Regions from separate parts of the Flavitalea sp. genome, predicted to be linked through region 2. Evidence: riboswitches for the same ligand, from Rfam matches in the RefSeq annotation. Region 2 holds a riboswitch; the other holds the start of a gene.
What was found. Region 2 has a riboswitch for cobalamin ahead of VK664_RS21425 (TonB-dependent receptor plug domain-containing protein). Riboswitches for the same ligand answer to the same signal wherever they lie in the genome.
Positions count from the first base shown of each region.

Region 1: linked by a shared signal. The riboswitch ahead of VK664_RS22180 (ABC transporter substrate-binding protein) and the one ahead of VK664_RS21425 (TonB-dependent receptor plug domain-containing protein) in region 2 are both predicted to bind cobalamin.

Region 1 is NZ_DATHKG010000141.1:4,640-9,761, reverse strand. It holds gene VK664_RS22190 (sugar MFS transporter) at 1-791, shown strand, start outside; gene VK664_RS22185 (N-acetylglucosamine kinase) at 822-1,661, shown strand; cobalamin riboswitch at 1,729-1,926, shown strand; gene VK664_RS22180 (ABC transporter substrate-binding protein) at 2,017-2,958, shown strand; gene VK664_RS22175 (Dph6-related ATP pyrophosphatase) at 3,097-3,819, shown strand; gene VK664_RS22170 (helix-turn-helix domain-containing protein) at 3,904-4,131, opposite strand; gene VK664_RS22165 (AraC family transcriptional regulator) at 4,101-4,799, opposite strand; gene VK664_RS22160 (DUF4440 domain-containing protein) at 5,047-5,122, shown strand, end outside.
Region 2 is NZ_DATHKG010000136.1:6,040-11,161, forward strand. It holds gene VK664_RS21420 (YncE family protein) at 1-918, opposite strand, end outside; gene VK664_RS21425 (TonB-dependent receptor plug domain-containing protein) at 924-2,894, opposite strand; cobalamin riboswitch at 3,008-3,208, opposite strand; gene VK664_RS21430 (Gfo/Idh/MocA family protein) at 3,416-4,501, opposite strand; gene VK664_RS21435 (threonine aldolase family protein) at 4,693-5,122, shown strand, end outside.

The DNA of each region.
Region 1 (5,122 bases), on a different contig from region 2:
AGTTTATGAAAGAACTGGCTGTATTGAGTGCTGCTGAAAAAACCATAAAACTGGATATTCTGGCCAGAGCTGTGATCTTACCTTATTGCCTTATAGCCCTGCTGTTGATCCTGGTAGCTTATGCGCTTAAATATGCACATCTTCCCGAGATCAATCCGGAATCTGAAACCGGTAATGGCCGTCTATCAGATATTAAGAAAGCTCCCGGATCTTCAATGAATCTTGTGATGGGCTTTATAGCAATTTTCTGTGCCGTAGGAGTGGAGGTGATCGCCGGAGATACAATAGGTAATTATGGCCTTTATCATGAATTAAGCTTTGATTTTTCAAAAGGTCTCACTTCATATACCCTTGCGGCGATGATGGCTGGATATATACTCGGAGTAATAGTCATACCAAAATTCATCACTCAGGAAAGAGCTTATTTGTATTGTTCCATAGCTGGAATTGCAGTAACAATTTTAATTATAATCATTCCGGGAAGATCATCTGTTTTTTTCGTGGCCCTTCTCGGGGCAGTGAATGCATTGATGTGGCCCGCTATATGGCCGACGGCGTTGCAGGGCCTGAAGGGTAGAAGTCTTAACAGGGGTTCATCAATATTGATTATGGGTATCGCAGGCGGAGCAATCATGCCATTGCTATATGGATGGATGGCGGAAATTTCTGACAATCAAACTGCGTATTGGGTGCTATTACCCTGTTACTTTTTTAGTATCTGTTATTGTATCAGATCCATATTACAAACCCGAAAGCGTAACAAGCTCAACGTTTCGCTTTATTCGGAATAGCTGAATAAGACTTCAAATAAAATAATAGAAATGATATTGATCACGGACAGTGGATCTACCAAAGCGCATTGGTGCCTGGTAAACGATGGCAATGATATATATGTCAATACTCAGGGAATAAGTCCTTATTTTCAAACAAGCTTTGACATATGTGAAATTTTAAAGCTTGAACTTCTTGTCAAGCTTCCCGAACAAGCCAGGATTACAAGGATTTATTATTACGGAACCGGTTGTAATTCCAAAGCCAATATCGAAGTAGTTGATATTGCTTTAAAGGCGATATTTCCGGAAGCGGTAATTTCTATAACACATGACCTGATGGCTGCTTCCCGGGCGCTTTGCGGAAACGATAAAGGAATAGTATCCATAATGGGCACAGGCTCTAACTCCTGTTTTTATGATGGTAAGGATATTACATGGAATAAGCCGGGGTTGGGTTATGTTTTGGGCGATGAGGGAAGCGGGGCCTATCTTGGGAAGATATTATTGCAACATTATCTCTACAACGAATTTCCTGAGGAGCTTAAAAACAGTTTTGAACAGGACAATGATAACAACTATGCAAGGATTCTTGAAGGGGTATATAAAAGCTCTTTACCAAACAGATACCTTGCTTCGTTTTCCTATTTTCTTGCAAAGAATCGGGGTCATGAATTCATTGAAAAAATCCTGAAAAATGGGCTGAATGATTTTTTTGTTCGTCATATTCTTGATTGCGTCCGGCAGTGTGAGGCACCTCTTTATTTTACCGGCGGAATCGCATGGAACTACAGAGATATAGTAGCTGGCTTATGCGAAGAGCATGATTTAACTTTCGGTCGCATTACCAGGTATCCGATGGTTGATCTTGTTAAATTTCATCGAACGTAGAACAGGTAACATCGACCCAATACTTAAGGGCTAATAAAAAATCAATTTGTCTGATTGTTCTTAAAAGCTACATTTGCTGCGGAACGGTTTCCTGCTTCAAAGCATGGGATTAAAAGGGAATCCGGTGTAATTCCGGGACTATCCCCGTAGCTGTAAGCTCCTTCATATGTTGTTCAATCTTCAAGCCACTTTGGCGCCAAGGCGCTATGGGAAGGCAATGAACAATGGAGTAAGTCAGAAGACCTGCCGCACCAGAAACAATCATTCAGGGTGAAAGGCAGCAGATGTAGAAGCCGTGAGGCATTTATATTTTCAATCTTTTTTATAACCGGGAGCAGTCACAAAAAAATTTACAATGATCGCCTCATCCTTTTTACCGGCTGCTACCCAGATGATATATGACATGGGCCTTCAGCATTTGTTGCAGGGTGTAACCTTTGAGTGCCCGGCTGTGGCACTGGCAGAGAAACAGAAAGTAGTGCGTTGTGTGATGGAAGGGAAAAATTACACCAGCCTGGAGATAGACAAGGTATTTTCTGCCAGCAAAGCGCAGGGTAAAAGCTTATACTATGTCGAAGAAACAATGCTGGAACGGATAGCACCCGATATTATTTTTACACAGGACACCTGCGAGGTTTGCCAGATAGATACCAAATGCACAGCGGCAGCAGTAGCTAAATTGACCAAACAGCCTCGCATAATACCGCTAACGCCGAATAACCTTGATGATGTGTACCAGACAGCAGTTACCATCGCTACTGCTCTGGGTCATGAAGAAGCGGCCTATACCTATTTGGCTTCGTTACAAAAAAGAACATCGGTTTTGCTTGATATACTCCGGCAACACCAGATGCCGCTTAAAAGAGTAATGATGATGGAATGGATCGATCCTATCTACAATTGCGGGCACTGGATACCATTCCAGGTGGCTATGGCTGGTGGTATTGATATGTTGGGCAATCCCGCCGGAGACAGCATCGTTACCCCCTGGGATAAAATTATAAAATACAATCCCGAAGTATTGGTGATTGCTCCCTGTGGTTTTCACCAGGAAAGGGCGCTACAGGAAATACACCTGCTGGAGCAAAGGGCAAATTGGGATGAAATAGCTGCTGTTAAAACAAAACAGGTTTACATCGCAGATTTTGATCTGTTCACTCAACCTTCGGCCGCGGGACTGGTAGATGGCATTGAATTGTTAGCTGCTTTGTTTCATCCTGCATTGTTTACAATGCCAAATCATCTGCAGGAAAAATCAGCTCCGCTGTATCCTTCGTATTCGTTACAAGAGTCTTGAACGAGAATAATTATCACCGGGGTATTGAGTGTTGATATTTATAACAGGAGTATTGAATGATATATTTATAAAAGGAGTATTGAATGGTGTTATTAATATCAGGTGGTGCCATGAGCGTGAAAATTAAAGCAGGTCTCTATGAATAAAATACCTGCCATATTCAGCTGGAGTGGTGGAAAGGACAGCAGCTATGCGTTGCACAAAATACGGCAAGAGGGTTTGTATGAAGTGAAGTACCTGCTCAGTACAATCAATGGTCATTACAAAAGGCTTAGTATGCATGGTGTCAGGGAAGAATTAATCGATGCCCAGGCTGACAGCATCGGCATACCAATACTGAAAGCCTACGTCTATGAAGCCAGCAATGCAGAATATGAGGAGCAGATGCAGACTATATTGCAGAAAGCAAAAGCAGAAAAAATATACCATGTAATTTTCGGGGATATTTTTTTGGAAGATCTGAGGCAGTACCGGGAAAATAAAATGGCAGCTTTGGATATGTATTGCGTGTTCCCGCTCTGGAAGATGGAAACCCTTGGGATTGTCGATGATTTCATTGGCAAAGGATTTAAGACCGTTACCTGCTGTATAAATGATGGTTACCTCGATGAAACCTGGTGCGGTCGGATAATAGATAATGATTTTATATCAGAATTGCCCTCAACTGTAGATCCCTGCGGGGAGAATGGCGAATTCCATTCCTTTTGTTTTGAGGCGCCTTTTTTTAATAAGGCCATCAGCATCGTCACCGGTGAAAAAACATATAAGGCTTTGGAAATAAAACTGTCTGATCATCCGACCCAGGTCCCGGATGTCGGCACAAAAGGTTTCTGGTTTTGTGATCTCTTATTGAGCCCTTAAAACCTTGATGAGAGAAAATTTATACCTTTTAATAGATTCACTCTCCTTTTACTACTGTTTTTGATAACAACAAAAGCGGGTCAGCTAATTAAGCATTCTGTACTCATTTGGCGATTGACCAACGCGTTGTTTAAACAAACGGGTGAAATGTTGAGGATACTTAAATCCTAATTCGTAGGCGATCTGGCTAACTGATTTGCTTTGGTCGTATACTCTCTCTTTGGCTATTTCAATCACCTTCGATTGTATGTAGTCCTGTGCTGTTTTTCCTGTTTCCTTTTTTACCAGGTCGCCAAAATATCCAGGCGACAAATGAAATTCGTTGGCACAGTAGCTACTGAAGGCAGACCAATGGTTTGAGGTTTGTCTGTTGCAAAATATTCATTCAACAATTGCTCAAATCTTTCTAAGATCCCTTTATGAACCTGGTCACGGGTAATAAACTGGCGATCATAAAAACGAATGCAATAATTTAAAAGTAGTTCGATCGTGGATGCGATCAATCTCCTGCTGTGCTTATCTATGGCATGTTCCAGTTCATACTGAATTTTAGAAAAACAATCCAGGATGATTTTTCTTTCGCGTTCGGAAATATGAAGTGATTCGTTTGATTGATAACCGAAAAAAGTATAGTCCTGGATATGGCGCCCCAGTGATGTGCCAGGTATCAAATCGGGATGGAAGACCAGGGCATAACCTTTTGGTTGATACGTTTCACCATTGCTGTTCACGCCTGCCACCTGCCCGGGTGCAAGGAAAACCAATGTGCCTTCCTGGTAGTCATAATTGTGACGCCCATAAACCATATCCCCACATTTTACATCTTTTAAGAATATAGTATAGAAGCCAAAATACATCCGGGAACCCTGTCGGGGACTTGCCTTTGATAAATCGACAACACTAACCAGCGGATGGAGTGTTTCGTTATTGTTGAATACATTGTAATCATTGATTGTTTCAAACCGGCGCAGGTCATCCATATAAGGAGTTTTTAAAGGAATCAAAGTTACCGTTTTCTGCATCCGGTAATTGAAGCGCTTGTAGTAATCAGCGATATTGGTAAGTAAAACCGTAATCTGTATACAGTCCAGGCAGAAAAATGCAATGACCTTTATAGGGTCGAAGCGTTAGTCTATACTGACTGGAACAACATCAGCTAAATCACGAAAACTGCCATGAAGATTACGACAATCGTCCTTCGCACAAAACACTGCAGTTGAACAGGAAATCAGGGATCTCTCCAAAGCAAAGTGGCAGTGGATGGCAGATAAGAATGTCGATAAGCTGGCCTCACTTTTCCACG
Region 2 (5,122 bases):
AATGGTCAGCCCATAAGGTGATACTATTACCGTACCGTCGGTTACAAAGTTTTCAGAAGCCTGTTTAAAATCTGTTGTATTAAGTACTCTTACAGTATTTGAACCAAGATAGCCACCTGTCACAAATAACTGTCCATCATAAAAACGAATCTTTCCCACAGTAGTATCTGCCTTTTTGATGATTGCGCCGGTTGTAGAATTAAATTTTACAATTGAGGGTTTGATAGTACCATAATTGCCTGTACATGCTACATAAACATTGCCTGCTTCGTCGGCTGTAATGCCCCCGGGATTTACTCCGACAACGATCTTGCGCGTTTCTGTCATTGTTACGAGATCGACTAATGATACCGTTGAATCGGGAACATTGTTGAAACCACCTGAGTTGGAAACGAATAATTTATCCCCTGCAATTGCCATCATTTCAGGGTTTGCACCTACAGTAATAAACTTTTCGACCTGCAGCGAATTCGTGTCTATTACTGCGACTGTGCCATCATAAGATGAAACAAGTACTTTGTTTTTATATGGCAGCGCATAACGTGGTAATCTTGGTGCACCGCTATTATTTTTGAACTCAATTTTTTGTAAACTTTTCGCAGTTGCCGCCGAAGAAACCTGCACATAACTTGACCCGTTCATCACAATATAGATCTTCGATCCATAAATAATGAGATCATTCCCGGTATCACCCAATCCGCTGCCATTCGCAGTTGCAAATATATCTGTGCTTGTTGTATTGGTGGATGTATTGTAAAATGTAAGTGTAGTATTGTTTTGATTGAATAAGCCTTCATTCAAAACATACAGGCCCCTTGTTATTTTTGGTTGTTCATGTTCATCTACATCATCTTTTTTACACGACACTGCGGACATTGCAATAACAGCGGCCAATAAAAAAACGTTTGACTTTTTCATCTTGATTATAAATTATTAAGAGTTAAAATTATTTTATACGACCTGCCGGGCATGGGATAATATCGCACTACATCATAACGCGCATCGTTGATGTTATTTATTTCTACTTTCGCTGTAATGCCTGAACCTGCCAGCCTGAATTTCTTTGAGACAAAAACATCACAGGTTATCCAGCCGTTTATTTCGTTAAATGGGTTGTTTTCTCCCAGGGTAAAACGCTTTCCGGAAAATAACAGGCTGGGTCCTGCCATCCATTGACGATAACCAAAAGACAACATTGCTGAACCCGAATGGTCCGGTGTATAAGGTATTCTGTTTTTATAGGTTGTCGAAGCCGGGTCTGTTTTGTCCAACGCTTTTTGCCAGGTATAGGCAACTCTTGTGAACCAGTTTATTTCATGAGACAGTTTGCCATCCAGTTCGGTGGTAAGATCAATACCATTGATATTCACAACGCCCAGGTTGAGCATGGTCCAAACAAACAGGTTCCTGTTCGGAACTGCGACAATTTTGTCTTTCACCCTCAGATGATAAGCATCCAGGCTTAACCCCAATTTTTTTATCGCCCCATTATAGCTTTTGGCAAAACTGACACCAAGGTTATAGTGATCAGCAAATTCCGGCTTCAGTGATCTGTTTCCAACGAGATTATAATAGAGGTCATTAAACGTTGGCATCCGGAACAACTTTTTATAAAAAGCCCTGAACATAAGCGGACCATCTTTCCGGGTCTTTACACTCAATGCAACGGCCGGAGTAAATTCATTGCGGTATAATGTCGCAGCATTATCAGTTTTATCAGCAATATAGTTATGCAACACCGAGGTATTAAGTTGCCATACACCCCTATGATAATTCAGAGAGATGTTGTTCCAGGCAGCGATTCGCTTCGGAGCATTATAATTGCCTGTATTTGCTTTCAGAGTTGTATTTGCAAAGTCTGATGAGGCAGAAATAACCAAATTATTCCCGGCTCTGTGACTGGCAACTGCACTCAGGTATATTTCCTGTTGCCTGTAATTATTCTTAAGCCCCCCCTGGTTATTCGGGTAATCGGGGTCAGAATATAATGTTTTATTGTACTGGTATTTCGCAGAAACGATTATGTTGGTACGAAATCCGGGCTTTAACTTAAACCTCGTTTGCGCATATACATCGCTGTTAGCAAGCTGTTGTACAGACCGGTCATTGAAAAAAACGATTGCACCTGGCAATCCTCTTTCGGAAAAATAAGAACCAAATTTTGTTTGCCAGTTTGAACTGTCGCTGAAGATATAAACCAGATTCGCCTCTGATTGAATAGAGCGGACAAAAGAGTTATTTCTTTCCGATTTATAGGAGAGATTGCCATTATCAACTACCACCGGATAATTACCGGTTGAATAGGTTGCTTCAATATTTCCGCTTAAAACCAGTCTGTCATTTAATGGCAGGTATAAGCCGGCAAAAGGTTGAATATGTTCAAACGAACCAGCTTTTATCCCGGTTTGCCATCCGGTTTTACCTGAACGGTTCAGGTCAAAAGTGTTTGATTCAATCGCAACTGTTGTTCCCGCAGCTGCAGCTCTCGCAGGCACCAGCGTTTCCTGTATCCCCGCCTGGTGCAATTGTAAAGACTGAATAAAAGTTGTCGAAAAACGACTAAGATCGATTTGACCGGTCTGCTGGTCCGATACCGGGATGCCGTCATAGAGAATGCCGGTATGAGCGGCACCCAGGCTTCTTACCGATATTGTTTTGAGTCCACCGGTACCGCCATAATCCTTTATCAATACCCCGGAAAAATAGCGCGCTGCATCCCCTACTGAGTATGCATTTATATTGTCCAGTTGCTTTTTATCAAATGCCTGTACCGGGGTTATCGACTTGAATAATTGCGGTTTCCCTTCAGCGCTGATCGTAACGGTCTGGAGTGTTGCGGCCGTATCTTTTTCCTGGCCTGCTACAAAAGACGGTATAAAAAATATTGTGCTCATCAAACTGATTAATGAAAACAATGCATGGTGATATGCAATCGAAAAACTTCTTTTAAACAAAATGAACATGATTAATTACTCATTATCCTCACTACTTTTTCCACGAAAGCATGTGATAGATGATTGTTATGGCAGGTCTTCTGGCTTGAAGCGCGATCTTGCGGCCTTCCCGTTTCGAATAAAGAAACAGTGGCAGTAGATGTGATCGCTGTGTTTGCTTCTTACAGCTGCGGGAACAGCTCCGGTTTTCAACCGGATTCCCTTTTAATCCTTGGAATCTGAAATTCCAGGAACCAGTAACTGGCGGCAAATATAGATTTTTAAGATGATCCTTTCTGAACTTTTTGTCCCGCCCGGCAGTATCGTCAAAATTTAGCTATGAAGAAAATAGGAATCCCTATACCTTAACGGGGTATGGTGAAACGCTGGTCGAATTCAACCCTGTACAGACAACTATTGGAATCAGCGTTTTACTTATGGAAGGTTAAGAATTATGAATATCAACTTTGAATAACCGGCACTTATTTAAGTGTTATAATCTCCCCTGTTCTTACCGACTCGTCACAGGCTACGGCAATACGAAGGCTGTTTACGCCGTCTTCTATTGAATCGGTCAGATCAAGGTCTTCACGTATCGCTTTCAGGAAAAACGCCTGTTCCCGATTACAAAGTTCCTGATGGTCCGGTTCATCCAGGAGGTTTATCCATTCATCTTTTTTAGTGAATTCCTGGCTGGCATCTATATCGGCATGATGCACCCGGATCGATTCTGTTTTTGTATGTGATTCAACATTATCTGATTTGCCCGTTCCACCGGCATTTTGAGCTATTATGGAAACTGAGCCTTTGGGACCAAAAACATCTTTTACAAAAAAAGCAGTTTCACTCACCATAGGTCCCCATCCTGCCTCATACCATCCAACTGATCCATCTTCAAACTTTAACTGAAGCTGCCCGTAGTTATAGTTGCTGGCCGGAATTTCATTTGACAACCTTGCGCCAATGGCATGAACCTTTACCGGTTTTGAACGGGTCATCTGGCACATAACATCTATATAATGTACACCGCAATCAACGATAGGACTGAGACTGTTCATAAGATTTTTGTGAACTGTCCACATGTTACCATGTGATTGCTGATTCAGGTTCATCCGCATTACCAGTGGTTTACCCATTTGTTGTGTCAGTTCTATAAACCGCATCCATGAAGGGTGGTAACGAAGTATATATCCAATGACCAGTTTTTTTCCTGATTCAGCCGCAGCCTTTGCAACGCGCTCAGCTCCCGCGATCGTGTCTGCCAAAGGTTTTTCGATAAACACATGACAACCTTTTTTAAAAGCAGATAGTGCGAAGGATTCATGGGTATCAGGATAGGTTGAAATACAAACCGCATCAGGTTTGGTAAACGACAACGCTTCTTCATAATCAGTAAAAAGCGGGTACCCACCCCCAAGCTTATCATTTAATACTTCTTTGCTTTTCCCGGTAGAAACCAGTCCGCATATTTCGAACCCATCGATGTTTGTATAAGCGATTGCATGTGAAGCACCCATGTTACCACATCCCACCACGAGAATTCTAACCGGTTTGTTATTGTTTGTCATGTAGTTTATACTATTTGTTTCCGGAACTAATTTATACTGATTGTTATTCGGAATGATTTATTCAAAATAATACGGGACGCAAATATACATCCTAAAACAGTAGTTTCCATTCATTCCTGCTTTGAGTAAATACCAAAAAAATCTTTCGCTGCTGCACGGATAAATTGTAATATGTGCTATAAAATTTTCATATGGAGGATAGAAGAAATTTTCTAAGGAAAGCAAGTCTCGCGATGATTCCGGGGATTATCCCTTTCGCCCCTGTAATGAGTAATTTAGTAATTAACAGGAACCAGGGCTTTGAAAGAGATAAGGTGCCTGGGATACAGCCTGAACAAAAATCGCAACGACGGTCCGTATACCAGCCGGAGCTATCGCCAGTCAATTTTGTTGCTGATAAAGAGCTGATGTCTGCCGGAGATTATATTTCAAGGTTGGACCTGATCAATAAACAATCAGCCATCCAGGCAGATTCATATGGAAATGGTGGATCAGTAGAAGCTTTGGAGAAAAAATTCGCAGCAATTACCGGTAAACAAAAAGCGATTTATATGCCAACGGGAACCATGGCGAATCAACTTGCCATAGCTGCCTTATGTGGAGCAAATACCAAAGTTTTTG